DNA from 3 places in the Pantoea sp. App145 genome. Region 1 is predicted to be linked to each of the others. Evidence: riboswitches for the same ligand, from Rfam matches in the RefSeq annotation. Region 1 holds a riboswitch; each other region holds the start of a gene.
What was found. A riboswitch is a leader RNA that binds a small molecule or an ion and turns the genes downstream of it on or off. The one in region 1 is predicted to bind fluoride.
Positions count from the first base shown of each region.

Region 2: linked by a shared signal. The riboswitch ahead of RCF31_RS24255 (universal stress protein) and the one ahead of RCF31_RS28260 (DHHA2 domain-containing protein) in region 1 are both predicted to bind fluoride.
Region 3: linked by a shared signal. The riboswitch ahead of RCF31_RS24275 (cation:proton antiporter) and the one ahead of RCF31_RS28260 (DHHA2 domain-containing protein) in region 1 are both predicted to bind fluoride.

Region 1 covers NZ_CP133294.1:363,381-367,773, reverse strand. Annotated here, with positions in the region: gene RCF31_RS28270 (H-NS family nucleoid-associated regulatory protein) at 1-307, opposite strand, end outside; gene RCF31_RS28265 (DUF2913 family protein) at 979-1,575, shown strand; fluoride riboswitch at 1,662-1,731, shown strand; gene RCF31_RS28260 (DHHA2 domain-containing protein) at 1,809-2,711, shown strand; gene RCF31_RS28255 (universal stress protein) at 2,715-3,140, shown strand; partial or broken gene eno (phosphopyruvate hydratase) at 3,157-4,080, shown strand; gene RCF31_RS28245 (2,3-bisphosphoglycerate-dependent phosphoglycerate mutase) at 4,126-4,393, shown strand, end outside.
Region 2 covers NZ_CP133292.1:281,742-286,134, forward strand. Annotated here, with positions in the region: gene RCF31_RS24250 (methyl-accepting chemotaxis protein) at 95-2,020, shown strand; fluoride riboswitch at 2,415-2,489, shown strand; gene RCF31_RS24255 (universal stress protein) at 2,734-3,162, shown strand; gene RCF31_RS24260 (MutS-related protein) at 3,438-4,393, opposite strand, start outside.
Region 3 covers NZ_CP133292.1:287,895-292,287, reverse strand. Annotated here, with positions in the region: gene RCF31_RS24290 (plasmid SOS inhibition protein A) at 114-644, opposite strand; partial or broken gene RCF31_RS24285 (hypothetical protein) at 808-993, shown strand; gene RCF31_RS24280 (hypothetical protein) at 1,143-1,454, shown strand; fluoride riboswitch at 1,638-1,708, opposite strand; fluoride riboswitch at 2,131-2,194, shown strand; gene RCF31_RS24275 (cation:proton antiporter) at 2,345-3,568, shown strand; gene RCF31_RS24270 (universal stress protein) at 3,580-4,002, shown strand; gene RCF31_RS24265 (MutS-related protein) at 4,051-4,393, shown strand, end outside.

The sequences.
Region 1 (4,393 bases):
GACCGTCTTCAATATATTTATACTTAGCCGGACGCGGAGCACGTTTCGCACGTGGTTTACCTGCACCCTGCAGGGAACCCAGTAATTCAGTCGGGTCGATACCGTCTTCCAGCAGCAACTCACGATATTTAGCCAGCTTCTCTGCTTTCTCACGAACAGCAGCTTCTTCCGCATGGCTTTCTTCACGACGTTCTGAAACAACAACGCTGAACTTCTCAAGCATTTCTTCCAGGTCGGCCAGAGCCAGTTCACGTGCCTGCGCACGCAGTGTACGAATGTTATTTAGCGCCTTAAGTGAATCACTCATGGAAATCTCCAAACGGTGTCGTTGAACGAGTAAAGTATGACGAATCTAAGATTTAAAATAAGTCTGTGGAATGAGTATATACTCACGCGTCACTATGGAAAAGGGGAAACTTAACGTTGACTATAAAAATAATGATGTCGGGGGTTATTTTTGAGAGGCAACGAGGGTTTTTATGATAAATGTTGTCATCACCATGATGAATTATTTACTTTACTCAGAAACTTGCCAGGGGTATCGGTACAATTCTTAATTTATCCTTACGCTTTTCTACTACGTTTCAAATCCGATCACGTAATTGCAAATACATCTTTCCTTTAAGGCGAGTTGAACTATAGTTCAGTTCGGCAGCATATTGACGATAATTTCAGGTCGGTTTTGTGCTCGCCTTCTTAACTTGTTGTGTCCAAAAGTTCATGGGGCAGGTTATTAGCGCCGTCGGGTCCGCCCGAAAATAAAATGCAAAGCAGCTCGATTATGATGCTGGAGGATAACCTGATGCCAGAATGAAAATAATGGACAGGTGCAACAAAGATCCCTTTTTAACCTGCTATCTGCAGGGGGGGAACCGCCCAAAAGCAACAAATTAGATACAAGCTATTTACATTTTAGGTGAGTTGTACTTCACTAACTCTCAACGGAATAATCATGGATTACAAGGAGATGTTGCGGTGATGACGCAATCCTTAACCGAAAAAACCGGGCATCTGGCATGGTGCGCACTGATCGCTCTTGAACTGGCGAGACATGATGGGTTGATCAGCTCGGAATCACAGGAAAATGTATTCCTGACGCGCTGGCTGGCCACTGCGCTGAAGCAACATCGTTTTCCCCGTGAAGTTGCCAGTGATATCCAGTGGTTGTTGAAACAGGGCCGGGCATTTGGACCCGCAGCAAAACTGCGACACAAACTCGATTATCTATGGCGCTCCTGTACGGGAGAATTGTCCCAGCAGAACGACCTGTTCCGTCTGACCTACGCCATTGAAACCGCAAAACAAATGCAATGGGTCTATCGGGTGCTCAGCGACAGAGAATGGTCAGGGCGTAATACGGTGGTCACCAACGGCGAACTCGACGCGATATATCTGTCACGATCCGGACTGGACGTTTCCTTCGATGCTGACGGTGGACAGATTGCGCCACTGATGGCACGGCTAACCGGCAATGTCGCGGGTCTGGAAAAAATACTGCATCGTAGCGGCTGGCGCAGTGAAGTTTGCCAGGAAACGCAAACGCCTTTTCTCTTCCAGCTGATGACCCACTCATAATTATGTTATCAATCCAGTAGTTAGCCGCGAACTCTGTCGCAACAGCCAACGAATCGGCTGACAAATAAATTCACCTGTTCTAGACTGGCCTCAAAGGTGATGGCGTTCCACCTTCTCACAACCGCCCCGTTCGGGGCTGATGACGCCTGATATGACTCTTAATGACTTGAGAGGTATGTCAGGCTGATCAGAATTCACCCAGCCCGCATACTTCCTGCTGCGGGGATACTCCTTTGATACATGTTACAGGCCATATCAATCCTGACAGTGATGCCATCTGTACGGCAGTGGTTACCGCTCACTGGTTAAACCGGCAACATCGTCCCGCTCACGCATGGCGTGCGGGTGAGGCCAATCGGGAAACGCGTTTTATTTTCGCTGAAGCAGGCTTGCCCCTGCCGGAACGACTCATGCTTCCCCTGGCAGGCAAGGATGTCTGGCTGGTCGATTTCACCGAGCCAGCTCAGGGGCCGGACGACCTGGCTCAAAGCAACGTTACCGGCATTATCGATCACCACCGGCTCGGCGGTTTGGTCACCCAGCTGCCGCCAGAAGTGTGGATAAAGCCGGTAGGGAGCAGCGCTACTGTGCTCTGGTTACTGATGGATGAAGCCGATCGTAACAGTCTGGCCTCATCACACGCCATTCTGCTGCTGGGGGCCATCCTCAGCGACACCGTGAATCTGAAGTCGCCAACGACGACGGAAGAGGATATTCGCACCGTTACCCAGCTCTGCGTTCGAACCGGCATCAACCGTAAAACCTTCGGTCGTCATTTATTGAGCGCGAAAACCGACCTTGCCGGACTGTCACCCCAGCACCTGCTTGAGAAGGACCTCAAAGCGTTCGTGATCGCGGGTACGGATGTTCGCATTTCGCAGATCGAAGTGATGAACCAGTCTCAGGTTTCTCATCTGATTACCGCACTTTGTGAGGAATTGCAGCATCAGGTCACACAGTCCGGGGCTGGGCTGGGTGTGCTGATGGTGACAGATATCACCGACAATTTTTCCACGCTCTATTTTGCCGGTCGGGCACTGAAAGATGTCGGGCCCTGCTCACTTCCGGGGATGCTCAGCAGGAAAAAACAGCTGTTGCCCTGGCTTCATCATCATCTTGAACAAAGCCGGGGGTGAAGCATGAAATCTTATACCCATGCGCTGGTGCTGGTTCACGACCAGCAGGATGGCGCGTTGCTGCTGAATCATGCTGCTGTGCTGGCACAGCAGACGGGAATGAAAATCACGCTGGCACATATCAGCGAAGACTATCGCGAAATGAATTACGTATCCGACAGCGTCATGGATGACAAGGTTTCGCAAGACATTATCAGGGCGAAATCATGGTTGAGTGAACTGGTCAAGGCCGCACCGGTGGTGGTTGATACCTGCGAGCTGGTAACAATCAACCGATTCGAGGATGTGGATCAATGCATTAAACAGCGGGGTATTGACCTGGTGATTGCCGGACACCGCAATCGTTTCATGGGGTTACTGGCCTCACGCTCACTGGAATACATCAATCATTTGACGGTCGATGTACTTATCAAGCACACCCGTAGCTGAACCGCAGGAGAGAAACATGAATTTTAACATCGACAGAATGACTGCGCGTGAAATTCTCGATTCACGCGGTAATCCGACCGTTGAGGTCGAGGCATTTACCACTGATGACCAGAGCCTCCGTCCCTTCGGGGGCCAGTACCGGAACCCGCGAAGCCCACGAACGACGGGACGGCGAGCACACGCGTTATGGTGGAAAAGGCGTGCAGGATGCGGTGCAGGCTGTTTGCGAAGAGATCAGTGCAGCAGTAGCCGATATTGATGTGCGTGAACAGCGTGTCATTGATAACGTCATGCTCGAATTGGACGGAACAGAAAACAAAAGCCGGTTAGGGGCCAATGCCATTCTCGGCGCATCGCTGGCCGTTGCCAGGCTGGCAGCGCTGGCGACGCGTCAGCCGCTGTATCGTTATCTGGGCGGGCTGCGTGCTAATCTGTTGCCGGTTCCCTGCATGAACATCATCAACGGGGGTGTCCATGCCAGAGGGCAGGGCGCTGACTTTCAGGAATTTATGATAGCCCCGCATGGTGCTGCGAGTCTGAAGGAGGCGGTGCGTCAGGGCAGTGAAGTGTATCAGGCTCTCCGTCAGTTGCTGCTGGAAAAAACCTTTCCGTCGGAGTAGGTGACGAGGGAGGTTTTGCCCCTGCGGTGTCGTCAAATCGTGCGCCGCTGGCATTGATCGTTCAGGCCATCGAGAAAGCGGGCTACCAGCCCGGTGAAGATATCAGTATTTGTATTGATCCGGCATCGAGTGAGTTTTACCGTGACGGCCAATATCATCTGCGCACGGAAAATGCCGCGCTGCGGGCCGGACATCTCAAAACCGGCGCGCCTTGCCGGGGAGAGCGGGTTGAAAAATATAATCAGCTGATGCGTATCGAGCAGGAACCTGGACAGGACGCTCAGTACGCCGGGCTGGGGGCGTTTATCCGCCGCGCCTGATTACACAGGCCGGGCTTCACGGCCCGGCCCTTTATGGGATAAAGCATGCATACATCGACGCTTATTTTATTACGTCATGGCGAAAGTCAGTGGAACCTTGAAAATCGTTATACCGGCTGGACAGACGTGCCGCTGACGCCACAGGGTTATCTGGAGGCTGAGCGGGCGGGCGCGCTAATCAGGAAAGCATCACTGATGCCTGACTTTGTTTGCAGTTCGGTGATGACCCGCTGCATCCATACCTCCTGGCGTGTGCTGGATCAGCTGGATCGCGCATGGTTACCGGTGGACAAAACCTGGCGTCTTAATGAAC
Region 2 (4,393 bases), on a different replicon from region 1:
GATTTATTTCGTAATTATACATATTGAACAACGCTTCAGGCATGCTGAAAAATGCGGGCGTTCATTGGAATCTCATTGGGGTGGAAGGTATATCATGTTCAAAACATTACGCGGGCGTTTAATCGCCGTTAGCGTTGTCATAACGGCACTGTCACTTATCGCACTTGCCGCTTTTACCTATACGACGGTACGGGGGCAGACGCTCCGGAGTATTGATGAACGGATTGGCCAGCTCTCCCGGGTACATGCGGCAGAACTGTCTGGCTGGGCAGCGGAAAAACAACGTATCACCGGTTCGATTAAGACGGCCTTCGGTCGTCATGAAGACGCCGTTCCCTTTCTTAATGCAGCGATCGAAGCCGGCGCGTTTGATGATGCGTACATCGTCTATCGTGAACCCCATTCACATGTGTTTGTCCACCCTATGCCGGCTACATACGATGGCAGCCAGCGCCCCTGGTATCTGGCGACAGTTAAAGCCGGTCATCCGCTGCTACTTGACCCGTACGTTGATGCCTCGACGGGCAAGCTGACAATCACCTTTGCTCAGCCTGTTATCAAAAACGGGGAAACGCTCGGGGTGGTAGGGAGCGATATGCACCTTGATACCGTTTCAGATACGGTTGGTGCAATTCATCCGCTCGCAAAAAGCTTTGCATTCTTAGTGGACAGCAGCGGCAGACTGATTGCTGCTCCACAATCAGAAGTTATCCTCAAATCGTTATCCGAATTGTCTCCTTCACTGAACCTCAATATTGTCCATAAATTAGCGGGCAATGGCGGACATGCCGAACTTGCCATTAATGGCGAACAGCAGTTTATTTACGCTTCACCGGTAAAAGGGACAACCTGGTCGCTGGTTATTGCGGTTGACCGCAATGAAGTTACTGCATCACTTTCTGCATTACAGCGGACCACCCTCCTTATTACGCTGGTGAGCTTGGTTATCACTGCGCTTATTGTCGGGCTGGTTGTCAACCGGCAGCTGCGCCGGTTAGGTACGTTACGTGACGCGCTGGAAGACGTGGCCTCCGGTGAAGGTGATCTGACCCGCCGCCTAGATGTACGGGGAGGAGATGAACTGGCCCAAATCTCAGCAGCGTTTAACCGCTTTGTCGGTAAACTCTCCGGGGTGCTCCTCCGCGTGCGTGAAGGGGCAAACAACATCTCGCTCGCATCAACTGAAATAAGCAGTGGCAACAATGATCTGGCTTCACGTACTGAAGAACAGGCGGCCGGCGTGGTGGAAACAGCAGCAACGCTCGAAGAGCTGACCTCAACCTTCAGCAATACTGCCAGTAATACAGAACAGGCGCGCCAGTTTATCAGCGGTGTGGCAGCAGCGGTCAGAGATAATGGTACCGTAATGAATGATGTTTCTTCACGGATACAGGAAATCTCGAATGATTCAATGAAGATGTCTGAAATTATTAAGGTTATTGACAGCATAGCCTTCCAGACCAATATTCTGGCGCTCAATGCCGCTGTGGAAGCTGCGCGAGCAGGAGAATCAGGCAGGGGATTCGCGGTTGTGGCCAGCGAAGTCCGGAACCTGGCACAACGCAGCGCCGGTGCAGCGCGGGAAATTAAAACGCTTATCGATGACACTGTCGCGCGGGTGGCATCTGGCAGAGAACTGGTCGTGAAAGCCGATCGTGGAATGGCTGATATTGTGTCTGATATTCAAAGTATGACGCAACTTATTGATGAAATTGCACAGGCCAGCCGTGAGCAAAGTGATAGTATTGGTCAGATCAATATTGCGATGGGGCAAATTGACACCACGACGCAGCAGAACGCAGCTCTGGTTGAAGAATCGGCGAGTGCGGCACAGTCCATGTCAGAGCAGGCGGTATTAATGGCAGAGCTGGTGAGTTCCTTCAAACTGATGGATAACGCTGCTGCCATGGTGGTTCATCCTGAGATGAAAGAAAAAAATCAGGTTCTGTCCCTGTCAACATCGCAGCCAGAGCTGGCAATAACGGGAACCTCAATCGGGGATAACTGGCGTTCATTCTGATTCCATTTTTTTCATAATCAATTCAATGACTGGACCTGACATGAGGTATGTAAACCCCATCAGATGATTAGGATATTCAAAGGGCAGTGACCTGCCCTTTTATCTTAAATGAATTTCATATACCGCCATTACTCCCATCTTTTCCTGCCTACCTGATGCAGTCAAGAGGACTGCGGGACGTATGAATAGGTTATTCTGATATGTCACCAAAATCAGCAACTTTGGCAGGTGGTTCGGATTTTAAAACTAGTGATATTTAAAGCAGGATAACGGTAAAATTTAAAATTCCGTGAGCAATATCGAAAAAACTGAAAGTTAACTATAGCATTAATATGAAAAAATCATTTTTTTGCAATTCATCTGTGATTGCATACCTACAAAAATGGTTATAATATTGTTATAAGGTGATGGTGTTCCACCTTTCCCAACCGCCGGCAAAACAGTACCGGATGATGACGCCTGACAGAGTTTTTATTGCTTTTAAACAAGGCATTCATGTCAGGTATCATTATGAAAATTATATCCCTCAGTAGCAATCAACTCTCCAATGTGTTAACTCTGACAATCGCGTATTTTATCTTGGTTGAAAAAAACACGAACTCTCATGCATTGCATCCACACATGCCTTATTTATAGCACAAACTCCATCTGTAACAACCAGTTATAACGAGACAATACCTTTCTTCAAATTATCTTACGTAAAGAGGTGATTTATGCAAATCTATAAACATGCATTGATACTGGTACATGACGAAACTGATGGTCAGCTGTTATTAGAGCACGCAGAGAGAATGGCCGTTCAGATGAAAACACAAATCACGGTTGGTCATATAAGTGAAGATTACCGTGAGCTTAACTATATCTGGGATGCCCCGGCTCAGGACCTGCAATCACGAACGATTATAAAGGATAAAGCAATGTTAAGCAAACTGGTTGAAACTTCACAGGTAAATGTGCACGTCAGTTCTATCGTCAGTATTCACCGATTTAAAGATGTTTCTTCATTAGTAGAAAACGAGCAAATCGACCTTGTTATGTTAGGTCATAAGAATCGACTTTTTGGCGTGTACAGGTCATTTTCCTTCGAGTTTATTAATCACCTTGCTGTGGATGTCTTAATAAAACATATCCCACCCTCATGAGAGGTCTGGAAATTGATTGTAAGCAAGCACGCTGGGATCGATAAACATGAAAAAAAGAACAATCAAATACGAGGGTTTTCTAATGAGGACAAAACCAATAATATTCTCAACAGTTGTCGGAATAATTATAACCTATATAATAATTTTTATGTTCGGAACCTTTCTCGGCCGCCCGCTATCAGATGATGTTACTATAATCATAGCACTTATTACAGGCTCATTATGCCAGTTGTTTACGTACCACTTGTGGAAATAAATTAATCATGTAAGGTGGATCACCCCGCCTTACTGATAAGATGTTCTTCAAAAAAAATCTCATTAAAAAGATCTTCGCCATAGCTCGTATCCTGGGGCTCTCCAGGAAATATCTTATAAGTTCTTCCCCCATTCTGTTCTCTCTGAGCTGACAGAAATACAGTGTCATTATGATTCTCGCTAAAATATTCACATGCGAATTCAGAGGTGTGTGTTACAAAAAGCACTTTTACATTTGATTCTGTCAGAGCAGTAACGATGTTACGGATGATTTCGGCCCCTTCACGGCTGTTGGTTGCTGAAAATGATTCGTTAAAAAGCACTAAATCATCATATCTTAATTTATCAATAATATTGCTCATCCTTTTTAATTCCTCGTCCAGTTTTCCACTCGTTATAGTACTGTCCTCTTCACACTTATAGTGAGTAAAAATCCTCCGACTGACATCTGACGAAAAATATCCGGCCGTTACGAACATCCCTATTTGCATCATTAACTGAGCTAACCCAACACTCCTGAGAAAAGTTGATTTCCCACCCTGGTTTGCTCCAGTAATAATCAATGTACTTTTATTGTCTGTTTTCAGATTATTACTGACTATATTTTCATCGGACAGCAGAGTAAGGCACGTATCATACAAAGAATCGAATACAAGATGGCGCTCTCCTTTTTGTATGGGCACTGGTAGAGATATATGAATATTCCTTGAAAAAAGTTTTTTTGACAGATTAAGGCATGCAATATAAAAGCCTATTTCCGCCCTTAAGGAATTAAAGAAACTGAGCAGATGTGCTGTCGCCTGTGCCATCGCGTTCGCAATTAATATAATACCCTGGTCCTGAAGATCGCTCAGTGCCCTGGCCCCATTATCATCCCGGGGGGCGATGGTTACAGTATAAAAATCTCTTTCATGATTAAAGATACGATGTAACCACTGCCATCGTTCTGGATGAATGACTTTTCTGAGTATGTATT
Region 3 (4,393 bases), on a different replicon from region 1:
TAAGAAACAGTATATCATGCGTTTCTCATCGAGAAACGGTGGGTTTCATTATTTTTTGCTGTCCCGGACAGACGGGGCCCGGGTCGTCAGCTTGTTTGGCACCAGCCAGCGATTCATGCCCTTCTGCGCGCTGTCCATGTGCAGCGATCGCAGGTGAATTTCTCCCGCCACTTCGCAGGCAACGTCTCCGGCATACGGTTCAGGGTTTCCAGTCCGCTCAGCGACGGAAAGCGCCTCGCCCACACGGCGATCATATTCTTCAGGTCGTTTTCCGGTACACTGTCACACCAGGCGGCAAACCAGCCGCGCAGCGTCTCCGGCGTGCGGAATGCCAGTTCTGTTTCAGACTGCCGGATGCTGTTCTCCAGCTGGCGTTCCCGGTAGTCTGCTGCCTGCCGTTCACGTCGCGCGGCGTGGTGAACCGTCTTATCTGCAACGTGCTTCGCGCGCTCAGCCCGGCGGAAAACCGCCTCCGGAAACAGGATTGTTGCCAGCTCGCCCGGCAGCGGCAAGGGGCACACCTCACCCGCCGTGCTGAGCTGTGCGCTTTCCCACTCCGGCAGCGGCGCGCGTTTTTCGCGCGGGCGCAGGTAAATGGCCCGTATGCGGTTCAGTGCCAGGATGGTGCCACTCAGCTGCTTCATTAACGCGGAGGCATAAGGATAGCGGGGCCAGCTGATCGGACAGGGTATCCGGGGTGTGCTCAGTCATGCTCTTATCCTTTCTGTCAGGTTAACGGGGTAAAATCAGGCCGCCCGGGCGGCGCAGGCCGGCGGCGTGGTGCTGTACATGAAATCGCCGGATGCCAAAGTGACGCTGCTGCAGGATGCAAAAGCGTTCAAAACCTACCTCAATGCCAACCCGGATCAGTTCAGCGAAATGGAGACGCTGGTTATCCGCGGTTTCCAGCCCGCACGTGATACGGGTTTCAGTTCAGTGATGATTTCCAGCGGGGAATACAGTTCGTTCCTCCGGGTGTTTGTGGATCCGGTCGGCCATCGTGCTGGCATCGCTGACGGACAAAGACATTGGTGAGGTTATGCGCCGCCACGGCATGCAGTCCGCCCCCGAAGGTGAGGGGAAACGTGCAGACTGAACCTGTGTCATGATGGTACCTCTGTAAACCGGAGGCGGTGTAGTGTATGTGCAGACGACGGGCTAATGATGCGGGGATGGCGATGGAGACAGGGTTGCAGACTTCTCAGTTAAGTTTTGAACAGCGGGCGCTGGTCTGCCTTCTGCTGATTCTGCTGGTCATCCTCTGGTCCCGACTGGTGATGCGATTCCTTAACTGGCTGAGGGTAAAACGGCTTAACCGGGAGGGATACCGACTGCACCTGTATACCGGGGAAGGACTGCGGCAGGAGAAATTCATCCTTGTTGGCGAGACAGTCATGGCGGTTATCCTGTCTGTCGCCGCTGTCTGGCTGTTTGATACCATCATCCCGATCTGAATTCACAGCCTTCAGAAAAGGTCTCTTCACCGCCGTGCGCAGGCAGGCCTGATTAACGTCTGATTCTCTGGCAGTTCCGCTGCCGCCATAACGGAAAACCTTTTATGACATACCCTGCTGATAAAGCATGCAGGCCACTGAACAAACGGTATGAGCCTGACATGCCTCAAATGGATAAAATGAGACATACCAGGCGTCATCAGCTCCCAGGGAGGAGCGGTTGGATAAGGTGGAATGCCATCACCCTGAATTCAGTTTCTGATACTTTTTACAAACTGGTAATCGTTTTGTGGCAATTTTTTACCCGTGCCAGAAAACGGGAGTGAAGGATTGGAGGTACATAAGAGCCCGAACAATACTTGTTGTGCCAGAGTAATTCCAATGAAGTTTATGAGCATCCGTAGTGTAACGGTGCCAGTGATAACAAATTCTGTCGCGCCCTTCAGAAAGACCTGATTGTGTGCCCACGGCAGGAAAATTATGCCAGCATGACTCAGTAAGTTCAGATAACAATAATTATTATGTTCATAATTCAGAAAATTTTTTCAAAGAATAATTTTTTAAACCTAAAAATATGAATACTTTCATTGCGATAAGATAATTTTCCTTTGCTTTTTTGATTAATTAAGTGCATGTCAAAGATTATTTTCAACAGATCCCGCGAGTATCTGCTAAGTTGTAATAAGGAGATGGCATTCCTCCCTTAACCGCCCGCAATGGCTGATGATGCCTACACGATATGATGCTTTCTGACTTGTCAGAAAGTCTGTGTGTGGGAGACATCATGAACCAGTCAAACAGATTCGTACTTTCCCTGAGTCAGCATTCATCAGAGCGATTCCGTCACTCTGCTTCCTGTGACATTCGTTCAGATTTATATGGTGAAGCTTATGACTGAAATATGGTTTCAGGCAGCCCTGTGGCTGGGGCTTGCCTTAGTCGCGACGCTTCTGTCAATTTATCTGCGTATAGCCACGGCATTGTCTGAGATTGTTGTGGGTACTATCGCGCAACTCTTTATTGGGGCATTGCTTGGCGCGACAGTGCTCGCCGGCAATTCCAGCTGGATCCAGTTTCTTTCTGGAGCAGGAGCGATACTCCTGACTTTTCTGGCCGGAGCGGAACTTGACCCCGGGGTATTCAGAAAGCAGTGGAAGCAGGCATTATTCATCGGATTAATTGGCTTCTTTGTACCTTTCCTGCTTTGTGCAGCAGTGGCGTATTGGGGGTTTGGATGGACGCAACCGGCAAGCTGGCTGGCAGGAATTGCAATGTCAACGACTTCAGTAGCCGTAGTTTATGCAGTAATGCTTGAATTAGGATTTAATAATTCTGAATACGGAAAAACCGTTCTGGCTGCATGTTTTGTCAACGATCTGGCCACAGTTATTGCACTGGGTATAATTTTCGCCCCCTTTACTATGAAAACGGTGGCATTTACCGGTGCAATAGTTGCAGCAGCCTTTATTCTTCCCTGGCTGACTCCGCGGTTCTTTCGACGTTTCGGGGAACGACCTTCAGAGCTTGAAGCAAAATTTCTGATGTTATGCTTGTTTGGATTAGGGGGGCTCGCCACCTGGGCTGACAGCGAAGCTGTACTGCCTGCATATCTGATAGGCATGGTGCTTGCCGGCACTGTCGGAAAAGACCATGCGCTGATTCGTCGCCTCAGAACGCTCACATTTGGATTGTTAACGCCATTCTATTTTATAAGGGCTGGTTCACTGGTCTCCCTGCCCGCTTTGGTGGCAGCACCAGGAGCATTTTTAACATTATTGGCAGTAAAAATGTGCGCCAAAATGGCAGGTGTATATCCTCTGAGTCGCGCCTATGGTTCCAGTGCTCAGGAGGGAATGTACACCACTCTTTTGATGTCTACAGGTCTGACATTTGGGACGATATCAGCGTTATTCGGTTTGTCACACAAACTTATCAATGAATCACAATATTCCGCTCTCGTAGCAGCTGTAATAGGTAGTGCAGTTATTCCTACACTAATCGCGAATGCATTTTTCCTACCCAGACATTTACTACCTGATGATGAGGAAAGCAGTAAAGCCGTGAGAGAAGACAACACAGCCCGACGATCAATATCCGGGAAACATCAGATTTGAAGGAGAGCCTGATGATGATGAAAGAAATTCTTATTGCTTATGACGGTTCTGACTCTGCACGTGCGGCACTGGATTACTCATGTGAACTGGCGAAAAAATTCGGCAGTCACATTCATGTTATTGCTGTCTGTCAGCCACCAGAGTTTGGTGGCGAAGTTGAGTTACAGGATGTGGTAAAAAAAACGCAGGCCCATTTCAATTCGATGCTCAAACACCTGAAGAATCACCACTCAGAGCTGGGTAGTGATACGAAATTCCGAGTCGTGACCGGACATCCGGCAGAGCAGCTGTTGCGATATGCTGACGGCAATCAAATAGATCATATTGTGCTGGGACACCGCGGTTACTCACTGTTTGAGCGCTGGCTCCTGGGTTCGGTGGCAAGACAGGTTATTGATCATGCAAGGTGCCCGGTGACAGTGATACGGCAATAATATGCATGAGATCATTCATTGATAATGATATTAATGAACGAGGTAGTTATGGAATATGATAATATCTTATACCCAGACGAAAACAGAAAGGCATATATATTTGACAAAAAAATCATGCCGAATTGTTTCGTTGATCTGAATCTGGATAAAATAATAGATGCTGTTACTGATGGCAGGGAGGGATACAATTTAAGAGAAATCTACCACACCCCCCTCAAGGATATAAAAACCATAAAATACCGACAAGCGGTTTTTTGTGACATGGAGAAAAAGGATGTCTGTAATGCACTATTGAGATTCTCAAAAGATGTAAGGGAAATACAGTTGATAAAGGAGAAAAAAGAATACAGGTATTACAAGTGGCAGCAACTTCGCTGGGATTTACACTGTG